DNA from 3 places in the Robertmurraya sp. FSL W8-0741 genome. Region 2 is predicted to be linked to each of the others. Evidence: a T-box and tRNA genes for the amino acid it is inferred to sense, from the RefSeq annotation. Region 2 holds a T-box; the other regions hold tRNA genes.
What was found. The T-box of region 2 lies ahead of proS (proline--tRNA ligase). A T-box ahead of a tRNA ligase gene usually reads a tRNA of that ligase, here a tRNA-Pro.

Region 1 (4,885 bases), 380 kb from region 2:
ATGTGCGGAAGGGATAAGTGCTGAAAGCATCTAAGCATGAAGCCCCCCTCAAGATGAGATTTCCCATAGCGCAAGCTAGTAAGAACCCTGAAAGATGATCAGGTTGATAGGTCAGAGGTGGAAGCATGGTGACATGTGGAGCTGACTGATACTAATCGTTCGAGGACTTAACCAAATAGGTTACTCGGTCTTTTTCTTCTTCATCCATTATCTAGTTTTGAGGGTACAATAGATTTTCATGTTGTTATGTTCTCATGTTACATAAAAAGTTTATTATAAGGAAGTTTTAATTATTTTTAACAATTAGTTATGAAGGAAAATTCTTTTGAATTTCTACTTGAAAAAAAAGTTAAAACCATTATAATAGAATTTGTCTTGATAATTTAAATAGGTCCGGTGGCGATAGCGAGAAGGTCACACCCGTTCCCATACCGAACACGGAAGTTAAGCTTCTCAGCGCCGATGGTAGTTAGGGGCTGTCCCCTTGTGAGAGTAGGACGTTGCCGGGCTGTTTAATAATAAATTGCTATTTCGGAGGATTAGCTCAGCTGGGAGAGCACCTGCCTTACAAGCAGGGGGTCGGCGGTTCGATCCCGTCATCCTCCACCAACATTTTTTCGCGTTAGCGAAAATAATGTACCTTTTCATTTTCTGTCTTAACATATATGCCGGCCTAGCTCAATTGGTAGAGCAACTGACTTGTAATCAGTAGGTTGGGGGTTCGAGTCCTCTGGCCGGCACCATTTTAGATTTAGAGCCATTAGCTCAGTCGGTAGAGCAACGAGCAATTCATCTATGAATTTGCTGCGAGTTGTACCCATCGAGCTGCTGCTTGAGTTAACTTTCTGAGGTGGGGACATCGTAGATGCTTTTTATCTCAAAGTTGAAAATTTGATAGCAGCGCATATTTACTTCAGAGCCATTAGCTCAGTCGGTAGAGCATCTGACTTTTAATCAGAGGGTCGAAGGTTCGAGTCCTTCATGGCTCACCAAAGTTCTTACGATGTAGGGAAAAATATCTTTCTTTAATATACGTCAGTAAAAAGAACTTATGATTTTAACATGCGGGTGTGGCGGAATTGGCAGACGCACTAGACTTAGGATCTAGCGCCGCAAGGCGTGGGGGTTCGACTCCCTTCACCCGCACCAAGAAAAAATAATATATCTGCTTTTTTAATCGATTAATTTTGCGGAAGTAGTTCAGTGGTAGAACACCACCTTGCCAAGGTGGGGGTCGCGGGTTCGAATCCCGTCTTCCGCTCCATTTATTAGCCGGGGTGGCGGAACTGGCAGACGCACAGGACTTAAAATCCTGCGGTAGGTGACTACCGTACCGGTTCGATTCCGGTCCTCGGCATTAAAGTTTTTTCACAGTAGTGGAAATGACTGTTATATTGCGCCCGTAGCTCAATTGGATAGAGCGTTTGACTACGGATCAAAAGGTTAGGGGTTCGACTCCTCTCGGGCGCGCCATGTAACGGGAAGTAGCTCAGCTTGGTAGAGCACTTGGTTTGGGACCAAGGGGTCGCAGGTTCGAATCCTGTCTTCCCGACCACTATGCTATAATGATGGGGCCTTAGCTCAGCTGGGAGAGCGCCTGCCTTGCACGCAGGAGGTCAGCGGTTCGATCCCGCTAGGCTCCACCAATAATTATTCACACAACGAAATAAATTGAATATATTCATTCTTATAATGGCTCATAATAAAAGTGAGTATTTATCATATTATATTTGGCGGTGTAGCTCAGCTGGCTAGAGCGTACGGTTCATACCCGTAAGGTCGGGGGTTCGATCCCCTCCGCCGCTACCAATATTTTACCACAAAAGCTTTATTGGACCTTTAGCTCAGCTGGTTAGAGCAGACGGCTCATAACCGTCCGGTCGTAGGTTCGAGTCCTACAAGGTCCACCACTATTTTTTGCATAAGCAAAACAACCTATAATATTTCGGAGGAATACCCAAGTCTGGCTGAAGGGATCGGTCTTGAAAACCGACAGGCGGGTTAAACCGCGCGGGGGTTCGAATCCCTCTTCCTCCGCCATATCACCAATTTTACTATTAGCGCAGGGTGGAGCAACAAGCGTTACTTCACTGAGTAAACTGCGAGTTGTACCGATTGAAGTTCTTCCTCGAGTAAGCATACTGAAATCGGGACAGTCATTAAGCTATCTAGTAGCATGCGCTTATCTAGATATATACTATTAGCGCGGGGTGGAGCAGTCTGGTAGCTCGTCGGGCTCATAACCCGAAGGTCGCAGGTTCAAATCCTGCCTCCGCAATCGAGTAGTTTCAATAAAGTTGAAACTACTTTGGTCCGGTAGTTCAGTTGGTTAGAATGCCTGCCTGTCACGCAGGAGGTCGCGGGTTCGAGTCCCGTCCGGACCGCCATTTACTTACATATGATGGCTCAGTAGCTCAGTCGGTAGAGCACGATGAATAAGCGGCAAGGATAAGCATCCAGCGCACTCATCGAGCATCATCTTGAATCAACTTTCTGAGATGAGGGCGAAGGACATTCGGAAAATGTGTTATAGGAATTTAATATTATTACGGCTCAGTAGCTCAGTCGGTAGAGCAAAGGACTGAAAATCCTTGTGTCGGCGGTTCGATTCCGTCCTGAGCCATCAAAGTTTTTTTACGAAGCATAGTGTAGTAAAAAAACTTTCACTATGCGGGTGTAGTTTAATGGTAAAACCACAGCCACGAGCAAAGCTTCAATGATTTATCAACGAGTTGCCTCGACGATATGACATCCTGAAAAAGCAAGAAGAGTTAGAGGCATGAAAGAAGGCCAAAATAAGGGAAGATAAAATCTAGTATAATTCAATAAAAATGCGGGTGTAGTTTAATGGTAAAACCACAGCCTTCCAAGCTGTTGTCGTGGGTTCGATTCCCATCACCCGCTCCAAAATGGGCCTATAGCTCAGCTGGTTAGAGCGCACGCCTGATAAGCGTGAGGTCGATGGTTCAAGTCCATTTAGGCCCACCATCTTTGCTTTTTTAATTTATGGAAGCTAGAACGCATCGTATTCCGCGGTAGCTCAGTGGTAGAGCAATCGGCTGTTAACCGATCGGTCGTAGGTTCGAATCCTACCCGCGGAGCCATATGGAGAAGTACTCAAGTGGCTGAAGAGGCGCCCCTGCTAAGGGTGTAGGTCGGGTAACCGGCGCGAGGGTTCAAATCCCTCCTTCTCCGCCATTTCTGGCCCGTTGGTCAAGTGGTTAAGACACCGCCCTTTCACGGCGGTAACACGGGTTCGAATCCCGTACGGGTCATAAAAAAAGCTGTTGACATTAGGTCAGCAGTTTTTTTTATCGTACTATACTAATGATACGCTTTTTTTGGCTCTGAAATATTTATTGGGATTTAAAAATAGTTTTAAGGACAAAGCATATAAACTCCCGATTCTGACGAGAATCTAATAAGATTAGAGTAACGACATAACACTATCACTCGTACTTTAGATTAAGGGATAGAGAAGGGGATAAAAGGGCGCTAATGGTAAGATACATCTTCATCATTAGCGCCCTTCTTTCATCGGTTACCGAGCTCTTTTTTCATCCGTGCAATCATTAATAATTCAGCGGCGTCACGTTTATTTAAGCTGTTAAAAATCGTAATTAACTCTTTTGCTTCTGCCGTTAGATTCACTATTTCATTCGAATCTGTGTCGTTAGTGGATCCTGTATTTTTGGAGGGACTGATTGCTGGTTTACCATCCTGGATCACGATATTTCCACTATTAAACGTTGAATCCACTATGTATTCCTCTCCATCTAGCAGCCAATCTGCCGTTACTTCAAATTCCTTGGCAATAGCATAAATGGCTTTGGCGCCAGGTAAAGATTTCTTTTTCTCGCTTTCCCAGTCTCCGACATTTCCAGCGGACACACCAATTCTTTTTGCAAAAGCAGCCTGAGATAATCCATGTTTTTCTCTTAAAAATTTAATTCGTTCTCCAATATTTTCGATGTTTTTCATCAATTTTTTCTCCCTTCGTACGAAAATACGTGTTTATATACGAAAATTCGATTATTTTTGTTGACTCGCACGCAAAAACGTGTATAATTTTAATTAGCAAATGATATTTGTCCACCGGTGCTAAATAGCTGCAAATATTTTTTGTGAAATGAATTTTTGAGTATTCTTAATTTTATTTGTTTGACACCCAAGTTAAAGTGCTATGAATAATGTGTTTTCTTAAGAAGAGCTTCTTGCATGCTGTTTTGATTCAGCTTGAAAAAGGCATACGTATGTCTACATTGGTTTGATTTTATTTACACGTATATGCGTGTTTATTTGGTTGCACCTTCATATCAGTATCACAAACAAAAGGAGCTTTGCTCACTCATACTTATACTGTTTTAAATTCAGAGAGGGGTTTCATATACCGACTGCTCCACACAGGTTTATTAGAGTGTCCCGCTGTCAGATGAACAGGGGGAAACGGATAGCAACTCTGTTCCATTCATGGTATGAAACAAAAGCTTCAAAGCCATTCGGATAAATTGTCTATTTATTTTGCTGCTATTAGCTTTACATTGCAGCATAAGGCGACTAGGAGTTACGCTGTTCTTTCGATGTTCTTGGTGTGTTGTAACAAATGTTGTTGGGGCAATCTGTATTACTCGATCCACTTTAAGGTATTTTGAGAGACGCTACAAAAAGATTAAAAAAATAATGCCATTTGACTGCCCCAATGATCGCAGGCTTGCCACCTGCCTATTTTACTGTGCTCAAAGTGAGCAATGATAAACAACTTGTTTTAAACAAGGAGTGATTTGATGCAAATTGGCATGATTGGTTTAGGGAAAATGGGATATAACCTTGCGTTAAACTTAGCAAACAATGGCCATTCTGTCTATGGTTTTGATCGATCTAGCGA
Region 2 (4,885 bases):
ATACGCTACGTCCCCTTCATCCGGCTGCACTTCCCAATTAGATTGGTATAAAGCAATTTGCAGTTCCTTCATTTCCTCTGCTTTTATAATCGTCGTTATTGTTTTCTCACCGTTATGTTCCCAAACAACTTCACTTCCCTTCGACATATCCTCACTCGGATAATCCTCAGGAAGTTCATCCCACTGTGCCACATATTTTGGGGTAATCAGGACCTTCCAGACCTTTGCAGGGGGTGCATCAATAAGTACTTCATCTCTTACAATCAGTTCTGCAGTCATTATTTATTCCTCCATTTACTTCTTTCTATTACACCATCGTACATAAAAAACTTTAAGGCAATATTCCCTCCTTAAAAGTTTTTTAAATTCAATTACTTTCTGCCAATCATAATTTCTAGATCAATGGTCACTTCTATACTTTCCTTTTCTAAAAAAGATGCAGCTTGCTTATCTGTTATCCCCCATGTTAAAGGCGTCATTTGAACTAATGGCCAGATTAACGGTCCATTTAAATGAACACGATAACGCAGCCTTGAGCTGTCCACAAAACGAAAACTATCTTGAAATCTTTCCACAGTCTCTTCGTTTGAATAGGTTTGCTTTTCTGTTTCAAGAAAGAAATAATCCCTTAACTCTTTTAAATAATCAGTTTGAGGGATCACTTTTATGACAAGTCCGTCCTCCTTCAACAATCTATTAAATTCAGCATAATTAGAGGGAGATAAGATGTTGAGAATCACATCGAATTGCTTGTTAATAAAAGGAGTACGTGCTAAATCCGCCACAGCCCATAACTTATTTTCAGAATAATTTTTAGCAGCAACCACAACTCCTTCTTTCGCTAAGTCAATACCTACTCCTACCACTTTTTTATTACCCTTGGCTGATACTAAATCACAAATACTAGCAAGATGGGAACCTTCTCCACAGCCCATATCAATAATGGACAGCTCTTTTTTTACTTGAATTCCCTCTTTATTGATTAGTTTTGCTATCGTCTCGACTACCGGTTTGAAAAATGTTGATTCTGTCATTAGTGTTCTTCGCGCTTCAAAAAGTTCCTTACTATATTTCGTTTTTATTTGACCCGTCGTTAAATTAATATACCCTTGCTTTGCAAAATCGAAAGTATGCTGATTGGAACAAACTAAACTTTTTAATTCGAAAACCTTCATCGAAGAATGACAAATGGGACAAGCAAACAGAAATAGATGCTTGCTTACAAACTCCGCACTCATCATTCTTTTATTTTTTGGTAACAAAGAATTCACCTCATTCATTCGTATTCAATAAATGAAAAAGGCATAGACAAATAAACCCTCTTTTCGTTTTCAAAAAAAACAAAATTTGGGTCCATAAACTATCTATACCTCTTCTTATCTATAACGAATGAACTGAATAATCATAGTGATAACTCCCTGTTACATACAATTATAGGGCTTCACCCACATCATTATCATACCAAGGGACGGAGATATATGTAAATTTAATTATTCCATAATTGGACGACAAAAAACCAACCTCTTTACGAAAGAAGTTGGCTTTTCATTTTCCGATTAATACGCACGGGCAAACCAGACGGTATGTTTCGCTTCTTGTCCACAGCAGATACAAGTGGTTTTTGTTGTCGGTGGGTTAAATGGAATGTTACGAGTTGTGAATTTCGTTTGTTCCTTCACCTTTTCTTCACAAGCATCATCCCCACACCAACCAGCTAAGATCCAACCAGGAATTGTTTCATTTTGCTCAGATTCGGCTAAATGCTGCTCTAACTGCTCAAGCGTATCGATATGTGTATGCGAGTTCGCCGCACGGAAAGCTTTTGCTTTTTCGAATAGGCGTGTTTGCATCGTCTCCAATTCTTTTTCAACCGCCTCAACGACAGATTCTAACGGGACAGAAACTTTATCCCCTTCATCACGTGCTTTCATTAAGGCTTGATTATTTTCTAAATCACGTGGGCCAAGCTCAATTCGTACCGGAACTCCTTTTAATTCCCACTCATTAAACTTAAACCCTGGTGATTGATCGCTGTCATCAAGACGGACGCGAATTCCTTTTGCTTTTAGAGCTGCAAAAATCTCATCTAATTTCTCCATAATAGCAGGATTCTTTTTCCAAGGACCTACAGGAATAAGCACTGCTTGCGTTGGAGCAATTCTTGGTGGTAATACAAGTCCTTGCTCATCGCCATGGACCATAATAACGGAGCCAATTAAACGAGTCGATGTCCCCCAAGACGTTGTATGAACATATGTGTGTTTATTTTCTTTCGTTAAATATTTAATATCGAATGCTTCTGCAAACTTTGTCCCTAAATAATGGGAAGTACCAGCTTGTACAGCTTTTCCATCCTGCATCATCGCTTCGATGGAATAGGTGTCAACAGCACCAGCAAAACGCTCTGATGGTGTCTTTTGACCATCATAAACAGGGATGGCCAACAGTCCTTCTACGACTTCCTTATAGATATTTAGCATTTGCATTGTTTCTTTACGAGCATCTTCTTCATCGACATGTGCCGTATGACCTTCCTGCCATAAAAACTCAGACGTACGAATGAATGGCAGTGTCTTTTTCTCCCAACGGAACACATTTGCCCATTGGTTGATTAAAACTGGTAGATCGCGATAACTTTTAATCCAGTCAGAATAAAGGTGACCAATCATCGTTTCAGAAGTTGGACGAAGCGCTAAACGCTCTTCTAATTTCTCTCCTGCCGCTTCCGTTACCCAGGGTAATTCTGGTGAGAAGCCCTCGATATGATCCTTTTCCTTTTGGAAAAACGATTCAGGAATTAGCATTGGGAAGTAGGCATTGCGATGACCAGTTTCTTTGAAACGTCTGTCCATTTCAGCCTGGATATGTTCCCATAATTCATAGCCATCTGGCTTAAACGCGATACAGCCACGAACAGGTGTATAATCCATTAAATCCGCTTTTTGGATGGTGTCAATATACCATTTTGAAAAATCTTTTGTTTTTTGAGACATGTTCTTTCCTCCTGAAAAAATAATATGACCTAAAAAAAGCATAAAGAGTCCTATATAAGGACGTCTTTACGCTTATAGACGTGGTACCACCTTAGTTCGACATAAAAATTTTATGCCCTCTAACGTTTTTAACGAAACGACTCGGTTAGGTTTACTAACTTCTCCGTGGTAGGTTTCAATAAGGAGAGGTGATATAGCTTTCAGCCAAGGCTATATTTTCTGGTTCACAATCCTTATTTACTTGATCACATCATTGAATACATATTTGAAATTACTATATCAATTTGCGGAGCGGAATTCAATCTTTGTTGTAAAATACATTTTTATAAGCTACTTTGAACTCCTCCTAAATGGCAAACTCAAGTCTCCTTCATTCGAAAAGTTTTGATCGAGATTATAAGAGTGATGACTAAAAATACGAAAAGAACCGCAACGGAAACTAAATAATCAGCATAGTTAGTCGCTAAGATAGAACGATAACCGTTTTGTAGCCACTCAACAGGGTTAATCCAGCTAAGCCATTGAACCACCATAGGAGAATTGCCAAGCTTAAAAAAGATGCTGCTGCAGAGAAAAAGAGGAATCATCACGAGATTCGAACCAATGCTTAATTGTCCTTCATTTTTAGGAAAGCTTGAAAGTATGAAGCCCATTAAGGTAAATATGGCGGAGCCGATAAAGAAAAAGGGTATAAACAATACAAACTGTAATGCTGATATTTTCAAATCAAATATGCTATTTTCACTATACAACAACAGAGTCGAAACCGTGCAAGCAATGACAGTCTGGCTAATGGTAATACTACTAAGGTATTTCCATAAAGAAAAAGGAGTGATCGTCAATAAATCAAAAACACCACGCTTCCTTTGCGCAAAAATGGAAAATGAGTTCGTTGTACAACAATAGAAAAAGATGCTCATCGTTATGAGACCAACTAATATAGTTTCATTTACATTTACTTCAAAGATAGCCAAGGACACAAGTGTAGCAAATGGTAAAAAAATGGACCAGAATAAGAGATAGAAATCCTTTATATCCTTTTCAAGTGAAATCCGAATAATATTAGCCATTTTGATTCTCCTTTTTGATTAATTGATAATATAGTTCTTCAAAACCTGATACACCATGTTTCTTAAGGATGGTTTCCAGTCCCCCATCTTCCAACAACTTCCCTCGATCCATTATTAAGATTCGATCAGCTGTATTACGGACTTCTAACATATCATGGGAGGAGAATAAAACACTTTTACCTTGCGACTTTAAACGACGAATCATGTTTTGAACCTCTCGCTGTCCGCTTGGGTCAAGACCTGCTGTAGGCTCATCTAGAATTACCAAGTCTGGGTTGTGCAGCGTTGTGATACTAATAGCCAACCTTTTTTGTTGACCTAGTGATAACTTGGAAGCTAACGTATTCTTTACATCCAATAGACTATAATTTTTCAATATCTCTGCAATCTTTTCATTTGTCAGCCTTGACTGATAAAAAGTACTAAACAGCTTTAAATTGTTTTCCACACTAAAGCCTTCAAAAAAAGGTGTTGTTTGCAGCTGTGCACCGACTTTTTTATTAAAGTCTTTTGACCATCTCTTAATCATTCCTTTATCAGGTTCAGTTATCCCCAAGACCATACGAATCGTGGTCGTTTTTCCACAACCGTTAGAACCAATTAATGCAATAATTTCGTTAGAATAAATCGAAAAATTCAATTCATTGATTACTTTTCTGCCTTTAAAGCTTTTCTCAACATTTATAAATTCAATTAGCTTCATACATACTCTCCTTTGTATAATCAACTTTGACTATTTAGTGAAAATCAAAGCCACTATAAATGGCTTTGTTATTTTTGTTCAATAATGGCAATAGTAGCCTCAATAAGCTTAATCTGCGA
Region 3 (4,885 bases), 1.1 Mb from region 2:
AAATTCCGAGATTGGGTGCGAAGACTTATGAGCAGGCAATTGGCTTTTTAAGAGTGATCGATGGAACTGAACCGCTTGATCGTACAAGCATTCATCCGGAAAGTTATCCTGAAGTAAAGCGACTTTTGAGCAATCTTGGATTTACAACGAATGATCTTGGTTCAGAAGCGTTAAAAACCGTTTTGTCAAAGGTTAATATAAAGGATATCTCTGTAGAGCTTGAAATAGGGGAGCTTACGTTAAAGGATATTATTGATGCGTTAATGAGTCCTGAACGCGATCCGCGAGATGATCTTCCAAAACCTTTGTTAAAAAAAGATGTATTAAAACTTGAAGATCTTAAAGCAGGTATGGAGCTCCAGGGAACAGTGAGAAATGTCGTCGATTTTGGGGCATTTGTGGATATTGGTGTGAAACAAGACGGCCTTGTCCATATTTCTAAATTAAAACAAGGATTTGTCAAGCATCCGCTCGATGTTGTCTCAGTTGGTGACGTCGTAACTGTATGGGTGGAATCTGTTGATGTGAAAAAAGGAAGAGTTGCCTTGACAATGCTGTCACCACAGGAATAGTGGCGCAAAATGACAAGCTGCACGATTCGGATGAGAGTTGTGTAGCTTGTTTATTGACGGCCTTGGTTTTTTGAATGATTAGAATCTTGGTCGGTCAAAAAGAATTCATTTATTAGGCTTATAAATGTCGATGTTGCTTTCTGACTCCATAAAACGATGGGAGAAAACGAGATTTCTCCTATCGCTTTATGGAACCCTTTCAGTTATGCTGAAAGGTATGTGAAACTAGGTTTCACACGAAATGAGCCAAAAAAGTGTTTTATCAATGGCTCAAGCATTAGGGGATGTATCGTAATTTATTGCTTGTAAACAGTACATGTTCAGGAGCAGTGTTTTTTTCTGTAAAAGAACCAGCATTGATTCAGCAATTTAATTTGATGACGGTTTTTCTCAAGAAAGGCTCTTTGCATTTGATTTTGGAACCAAGTTGGCATGGTGAGACCTCCCAGTTTTAAAATTCAAAGGGTATATACAATGTATGCTATAATGGGTTGTCATGTTTACTTATAATGGAGAGGAATACGTTTTATGGAGGAATTTCAACTACAAGGGCTTGTTGAAAAGTTGTCACTGGAGTTTTTCCAGAGGCCATTCAAACATAAAGCGATTTTTAATAATCGTTTGCGTACAACAGGTGGCCGCTATTTATTGAAATCTCATAACATTGAAATAAACCGAAGGTATTTGGAACAATTGGGTGAGGAAGAATTAATCGGCATTATTAAGCACGAGCTTTGCCACTACCATCTTCATTTGGAGGGAAAGGGCTATCGGCATCGCGATGCTGACTTTAAAAAGCTTTTAAAAAAGGTTGGAGCTCCCCGTTTTTGTAACGTATTGCCCGATGGTCCGGAGAGAAAACGCAGTTATAAGCTACATGTTTATAAATGCTCCAATTGTGGTCAGGTTTTTAAAAGAAAGAGAGCTGTAGATGTATTACGATATGTATGCGGAAAGTGCCGAGGTAAACTTATCCAAATGAATGGTTGACATTTCGAAAAAAGGATGTTAATTTATATTTCCGCGCACAAAGGTGTAAGTCGAAATTACTTATATTTTTGTTCTTGACTTGGATATAACATCTCATTATAATATGAAGAGTCGACAAAAGAGAGACGGTATAAAACACATTATTCCGCGGTAGCTAAGTGGTAGAGCAACGAGCAAAGCATCATGAAAGTGCTGCGAGTTGTACTCATCGAGTTGCTGCTTGGTTTGTCTTTCTGAGATGAGGACAATCGGTAAGGGATAGTGGGCTTAGGAACGAATATTTTTTATTCCGCGGTAGCTCAGTGGTAGAGCAATCGGCTGTTAACCGATCGGTCGTAGGTTCGAATCCTACCCGCGGAGCCACCATTTTGGATTGTGGGGAAGTACTCAAGAGGCTGAAGAGGCGCCCCTGCTAAGGGTGTAGGTCGCGCGAGCGGCGCGAGGGTTCAAATCCCTCCTTCTCCGCCATTATATTTTTAATGGCCCGTTGGTCAAGCGGTTAAGACACCGCCCTTTCACGGCGGTAACACGGGTTCGAATCCCGTACGGGTCACCAATTCTTCTCAACCTGTTTCCTTTATTTCATTGAAAAGATTTTGCTCACGCGGAAAATTGTCATTTTCACTAGTGTGAAAAAAGGAAGGAAAGCTATTTTCTCCTACGTCGAAAAAGACAAAGGAAAGTTATTTTCACGATAGTGAAAAAACATTGGTCCGGTAGTTCAGTTGGTTAGAATGCCTGCCTGTCACGCAGGAGGTCGCGGGTTCGAGTCCCGTCCGGACCGCCATTGCTTTTTAATATTGGGCTATAGCCAAGTGGTAAGGCAACGGACTTTGACTCCGTCATTCGTAGGTTCGAATCCTGCTAGCCCAGCCAATTTTTTAGAAGTGATTGCTTAGAACGGTACAGCAGCCAGGTAAATTCATTTTTGAATTTGTTATCTTATTCCAGTCGATCCGTTATTTGAATGCTCCTTCTGAGATGGTGACATCACAGATGCCTTAAAGAATTTGGCAGTTGCACTTATTTAGTTTAGAGCCATTAGCTCAGTCGGTAGAGCATCTGACTTTTAATCAGAGGGTCGAAGGTTCGAGTCCTTCATGGCTCATCAAAGTTTTTTCGACGGAGGAGAAATAACTTTCCTTAATATACGTCAGTAAAAACTTTTTATTATTTTGCAAGTGCAAAAATAATAGTCTGCGGGTGTGGCGGAATTGGCAGACGCACTAGACTTAGGATCTAGCGCCGCATGGCGTGGGGGTTCGACTCCCTTCACCCGCATCATTAATTACCACTTGAAAATAATATTCTTTTTGCGTATAATATTATTTATCGCTTCTTTAGAATAATGCGGTCGTGGCGGAATGGCAGACGCGCTAGGTTGAGGGCCTAGTGGGGGCAACCCCGTGGAGGTTCAAGTCCTCTCGGCCGCACCAAAAAGTTTTGAAAGAATTGTTGACAATCAGATTGTTATTGTGATATAATGATTAAGTTGTCTTTCGGATAGGATGCGCCCGTAGCTCAATTGGATAGAGCGTTTGACTACGGATCAAAAGGTTAGGGGTTCGACTCCTCTCGGGCGCGCCATACATCGGGAAGTAGCTCAGCTTGGTAGAGCACTTGGTTTGGGACCAAGGGGTCGCAGGTTCGAATCCTGTCTTCCCGACCATGAGTTGTTACGCACGACCAAGATAGAGCAGGGAAGATTAAGTAAAATTACAATAATAAATGCGGGTGTAGTTTAATGGTAAAACCACAGCCACGAGCCTTGCTCCTATGAATTATCAACGAGTTGCCTCGACGATTAATCATCTATGAATAATCAAGAAGAGTTAGAGGCATGTAAGGCCAAGATAGGGCAGGAAAGTTAAGTAAAATTACAATAATAAATGCGGGTGTAGTTTAATGGTAAAACCACAGCCTTCCAAGCTGTTGTCGTGGGTTCGATTCCCATCACCCGCTCCAATAAAATTTTACACAATTGCACTTTGAAAACTAAACAAATCATACGTCAACAAATAATTATAGTGGAGGCTATCTTTCTTTAAGAAGCTGAAACTAGCCAACGTTTATTTTAAACCTAAGAGCTAATCTTACTCTTTATTGGAGAGTTTGATCCTGGCTCAGGACGAACGCTGGCGGCGTGCCTAATACATGCAAGTCGAGCGCTTGCACAAGAAAGCTTGCTTTCTTGTTGCTTGAGCGGCGGACGGGTGAGTAACACGTGGGCAACCTGCCTATAAGACTGGGATAACTTCGGGAAACCGGAGCTAATACCGGATAATGCTTTTGAACACATGTTCGAAAGCGGAAAGATGGTTTCGGCTATCACTTATAGATGGGCCCGCGGCGCATTAGCTAGTTGGTGAGGTAACGGCTCACCAAGGCGACGATGCGTAGCCGACCTGAGAGGGTGATCGGCCACACTGGGACTGAGACACGGCCCAGACTCCTACGGGAGGCAGCAGTAGGGAATCTTCCGCAATGGACGAAAGTCTGACGGAGCAACGCCGCGTGAGTGATGAAGGTTTTCGGATCGTAAAACTCTGTTGTTAGGGAAGAACAAGTACCGGAGTAACTGCCGGTACCTTGACGGTACCTAACCAGAAAGCCACGGCTAACTACGTGCCAGCAGCCGCGGTAATACGTAGGTGGCAAGCGTTGTCCGGAATTATTGGGCGTAAAGCGCGCGCAGGCGGTTCTTTAAGTCTGATGTGAAAGCCCACGGCTCAACCGTGGAGGGTCATTGGAAACTGGGGAACTTGAGTGCAGAAGAGAAGAGCGGAATTCCACGTGTAGCGGTGAAATGCGTAGAGATGTGGAGGAACACCAGTGGCGAAGGCGGCTCTTTGGTCTGTAACTGACGCTGAGGCGCGAAAGCGTGGGGAGCAAACAGGATTAGATACCCTGGTAGTCCACGCCGTAAACGATGAGTGCTAAGTGTTAGAGGGTTTCCGCCCTTTAGTGCTGCAGCAAACGCATTAAGCACTCCGCCTGGGGAGTACGGCCGCAAGGCTGAAACTCAAAGGAATTGACGGGGGCCCGCACAAGCGGTGGAGCATGTGGTTTAATTCGAAGCAACGCGAAGAACCTTACCAGGTCTTGACATCCTCTGCCACCCCTAGAGATAGGGCGTTCCCCTTCGGGGGACAGAGTGACAGGTGGTGCATGGTTGTCGTCAGCTCGTGTCGTGAGATGTTGGGTTAAGTCCCGCAACGAGCGCAACCCTTGATCTTAGTTGCCAGCATTCAGTTGGGCACTCTAAGGTGACTGCCGGTGACAAACCGGAGGAAGGTGGGGATGACGTCAAATCATCATGCCCC

Region 1: it encodes a tRNA-Pro, which carries the amino acid that the T-box ahead of proS (proline--tRNA ligase) is inferred to sense. The anticodon was not compared.
Region 3: it encodes a tRNA-Pro, which carries the amino acid that the T-box ahead of proS (proline--tRNA ligase) is inferred to sense. The anticodon was not compared.

What each region holds. Positions count from the first base shown of each region.
Region 1 covers NZ_JBBOQG010000001.1:1,521,138-1,526,022, forward strand. The annotation lists rRNA gene NST02_RS07290 (23S ribosomal RNA) at 1-175, shown strand, start outside; rRNA gene rrf (5S ribosomal RNA) at 393-509, shown strand; tRNA gene NST02_RS07300 (tRNA-Val) at 534-609, shown strand; tRNA gene NST02_RS07305 (tRNA-Thr) at 668-743, shown strand; tRNA gene NST02_RS07310 (tRNA-Lys) at 917-992, shown strand; tRNA gene NST02_RS07315 (tRNA-Leu) at 1,065-1,149, shown strand; tRNA gene NST02_RS07320 (tRNA-Gly) at 1,190-1,264, shown strand; tRNA gene NST02_RS07325 (tRNA-Leu) at 1,272-1,357, shown strand; tRNA gene NST02_RS07330 (tRNA-Arg) at 1,397-1,473, shown strand; tRNA gene NST02_RS07335 (tRNA-Pro) at 1,479-1,555, shown strand; tRNA gene NST02_RS07340 (tRNA-Ala) at 1,571-1,646, shown strand; tRNA gene NST02_RS07345 (tRNA-Met) at 1,733-1,809, shown strand; tRNA gene NST02_RS07350 (tRNA-Ile) at 1,834-1,910, shown strand; tRNA gene NST02_RS07355 (tRNA-Ser) at 1,948-2,040, shown strand; tRNA gene NST02_RS07360 (tRNA-Met) at 2,205-2,278, shown strand; tRNA gene NST02_RS07365 (tRNA-Asp) at 2,311-2,387, shown strand; tRNA gene NST02_RS07370 (tRNA-Phe) at 2,551-2,623, shown strand; tRNA gene NST02_RS07375 (tRNA-Gly) at 2,834-2,907, shown strand; tRNA gene NST02_RS07380 (tRNA-Ile) at 2,912-2,988, shown strand; tRNA gene NST02_RS07385 (tRNA-Asn) at 3,030-3,104, shown strand; tRNA gene NST02_RS07390 (tRNA-Ser) at 3,108-3,198, shown strand; tRNA gene NST02_RS07395 (tRNA-Glu) at 3,204-3,275, shown strand; gene NST02_RS07400 (helix-turn-helix domain-containing protein) at 3,535-3,981, opposite strand; gene gnd (phosphogluconate dehydrogenase (NAD(+)-dependent, decarboxylating)) at 4,785-4,885, shown strand, end outside.
Region 2 covers NZ_JBBOQG010000001.1:1,138,248-1,143,132, reverse strand. The annotation lists gene NST02_RS05460 (SRPBCC family protein) at 1-279, opposite strand, end outside; gene NST02_RS05455 (putative RNA methyltransferase) at 372-1,262, opposite strand; gene proS (proline--tRNA ligase) at 1,557-2,993, opposite strand; T-box leader at 3,047-3,256, opposite strand; gene NST02_RS05445 (ABC transporter permease) at 3,353-4,063, opposite strand; gene NST02_RS05440 (ABC transporter ATP-binding protein) at 4,056-4,766, opposite strand; gene NST02_RS05435 (PadR family transcriptional regulator) at 4,835-4,885, opposite strand, start outside.
Region 3 covers NZ_JBBOQG010000001.1:34-4,918, reverse strand. The annotation lists gene NST02_RS00075 (Tex family protein) at 1-572, shown strand, start outside; gene cmpA (cortex morphogenetic protein CmpA) at 893-1,006, opposite strand; gene NST02_RS00065 (SprT family protein) at 1,101-1,562, shown strand; tRNA gene NST02_RS00060 (tRNA-Asn) at 1,851-1,925, shown strand; tRNA gene NST02_RS00055 (tRNA-Ser) at 1,940-2,030, shown strand; tRNA gene NST02_RS00050 (tRNA-Glu) at 2,044-2,118, shown strand; tRNA gene NST02_RS00045 (tRNA-Asp) at 2,273-2,349, shown strand; tRNA gene NST02_RS00040 (tRNA-Gln) at 2,364-2,438, shown strand; tRNA gene NST02_RS00035 (tRNA-Lys) at 2,598-2,670, shown strand; tRNA gene NST02_RS00030 (tRNA-Leu) at 2,762-2,843, shown strand; tRNA gene NST02_RS00025 (tRNA-Leu) at 2,913-2,998, shown strand; tRNA gene NST02_RS00020 (tRNA-Arg) at 3,073-3,149, shown strand; tRNA gene NST02_RS00015 (tRNA-Pro) at 3,155-3,231, shown strand; tRNA gene NST02_RS00010 (tRNA-Gly) at 3,454-3,527, shown strand; partial or broken rRNA gene NST02_RS00005 (16S ribosomal RNA) at 3,663-4,885, shown strand, end outside.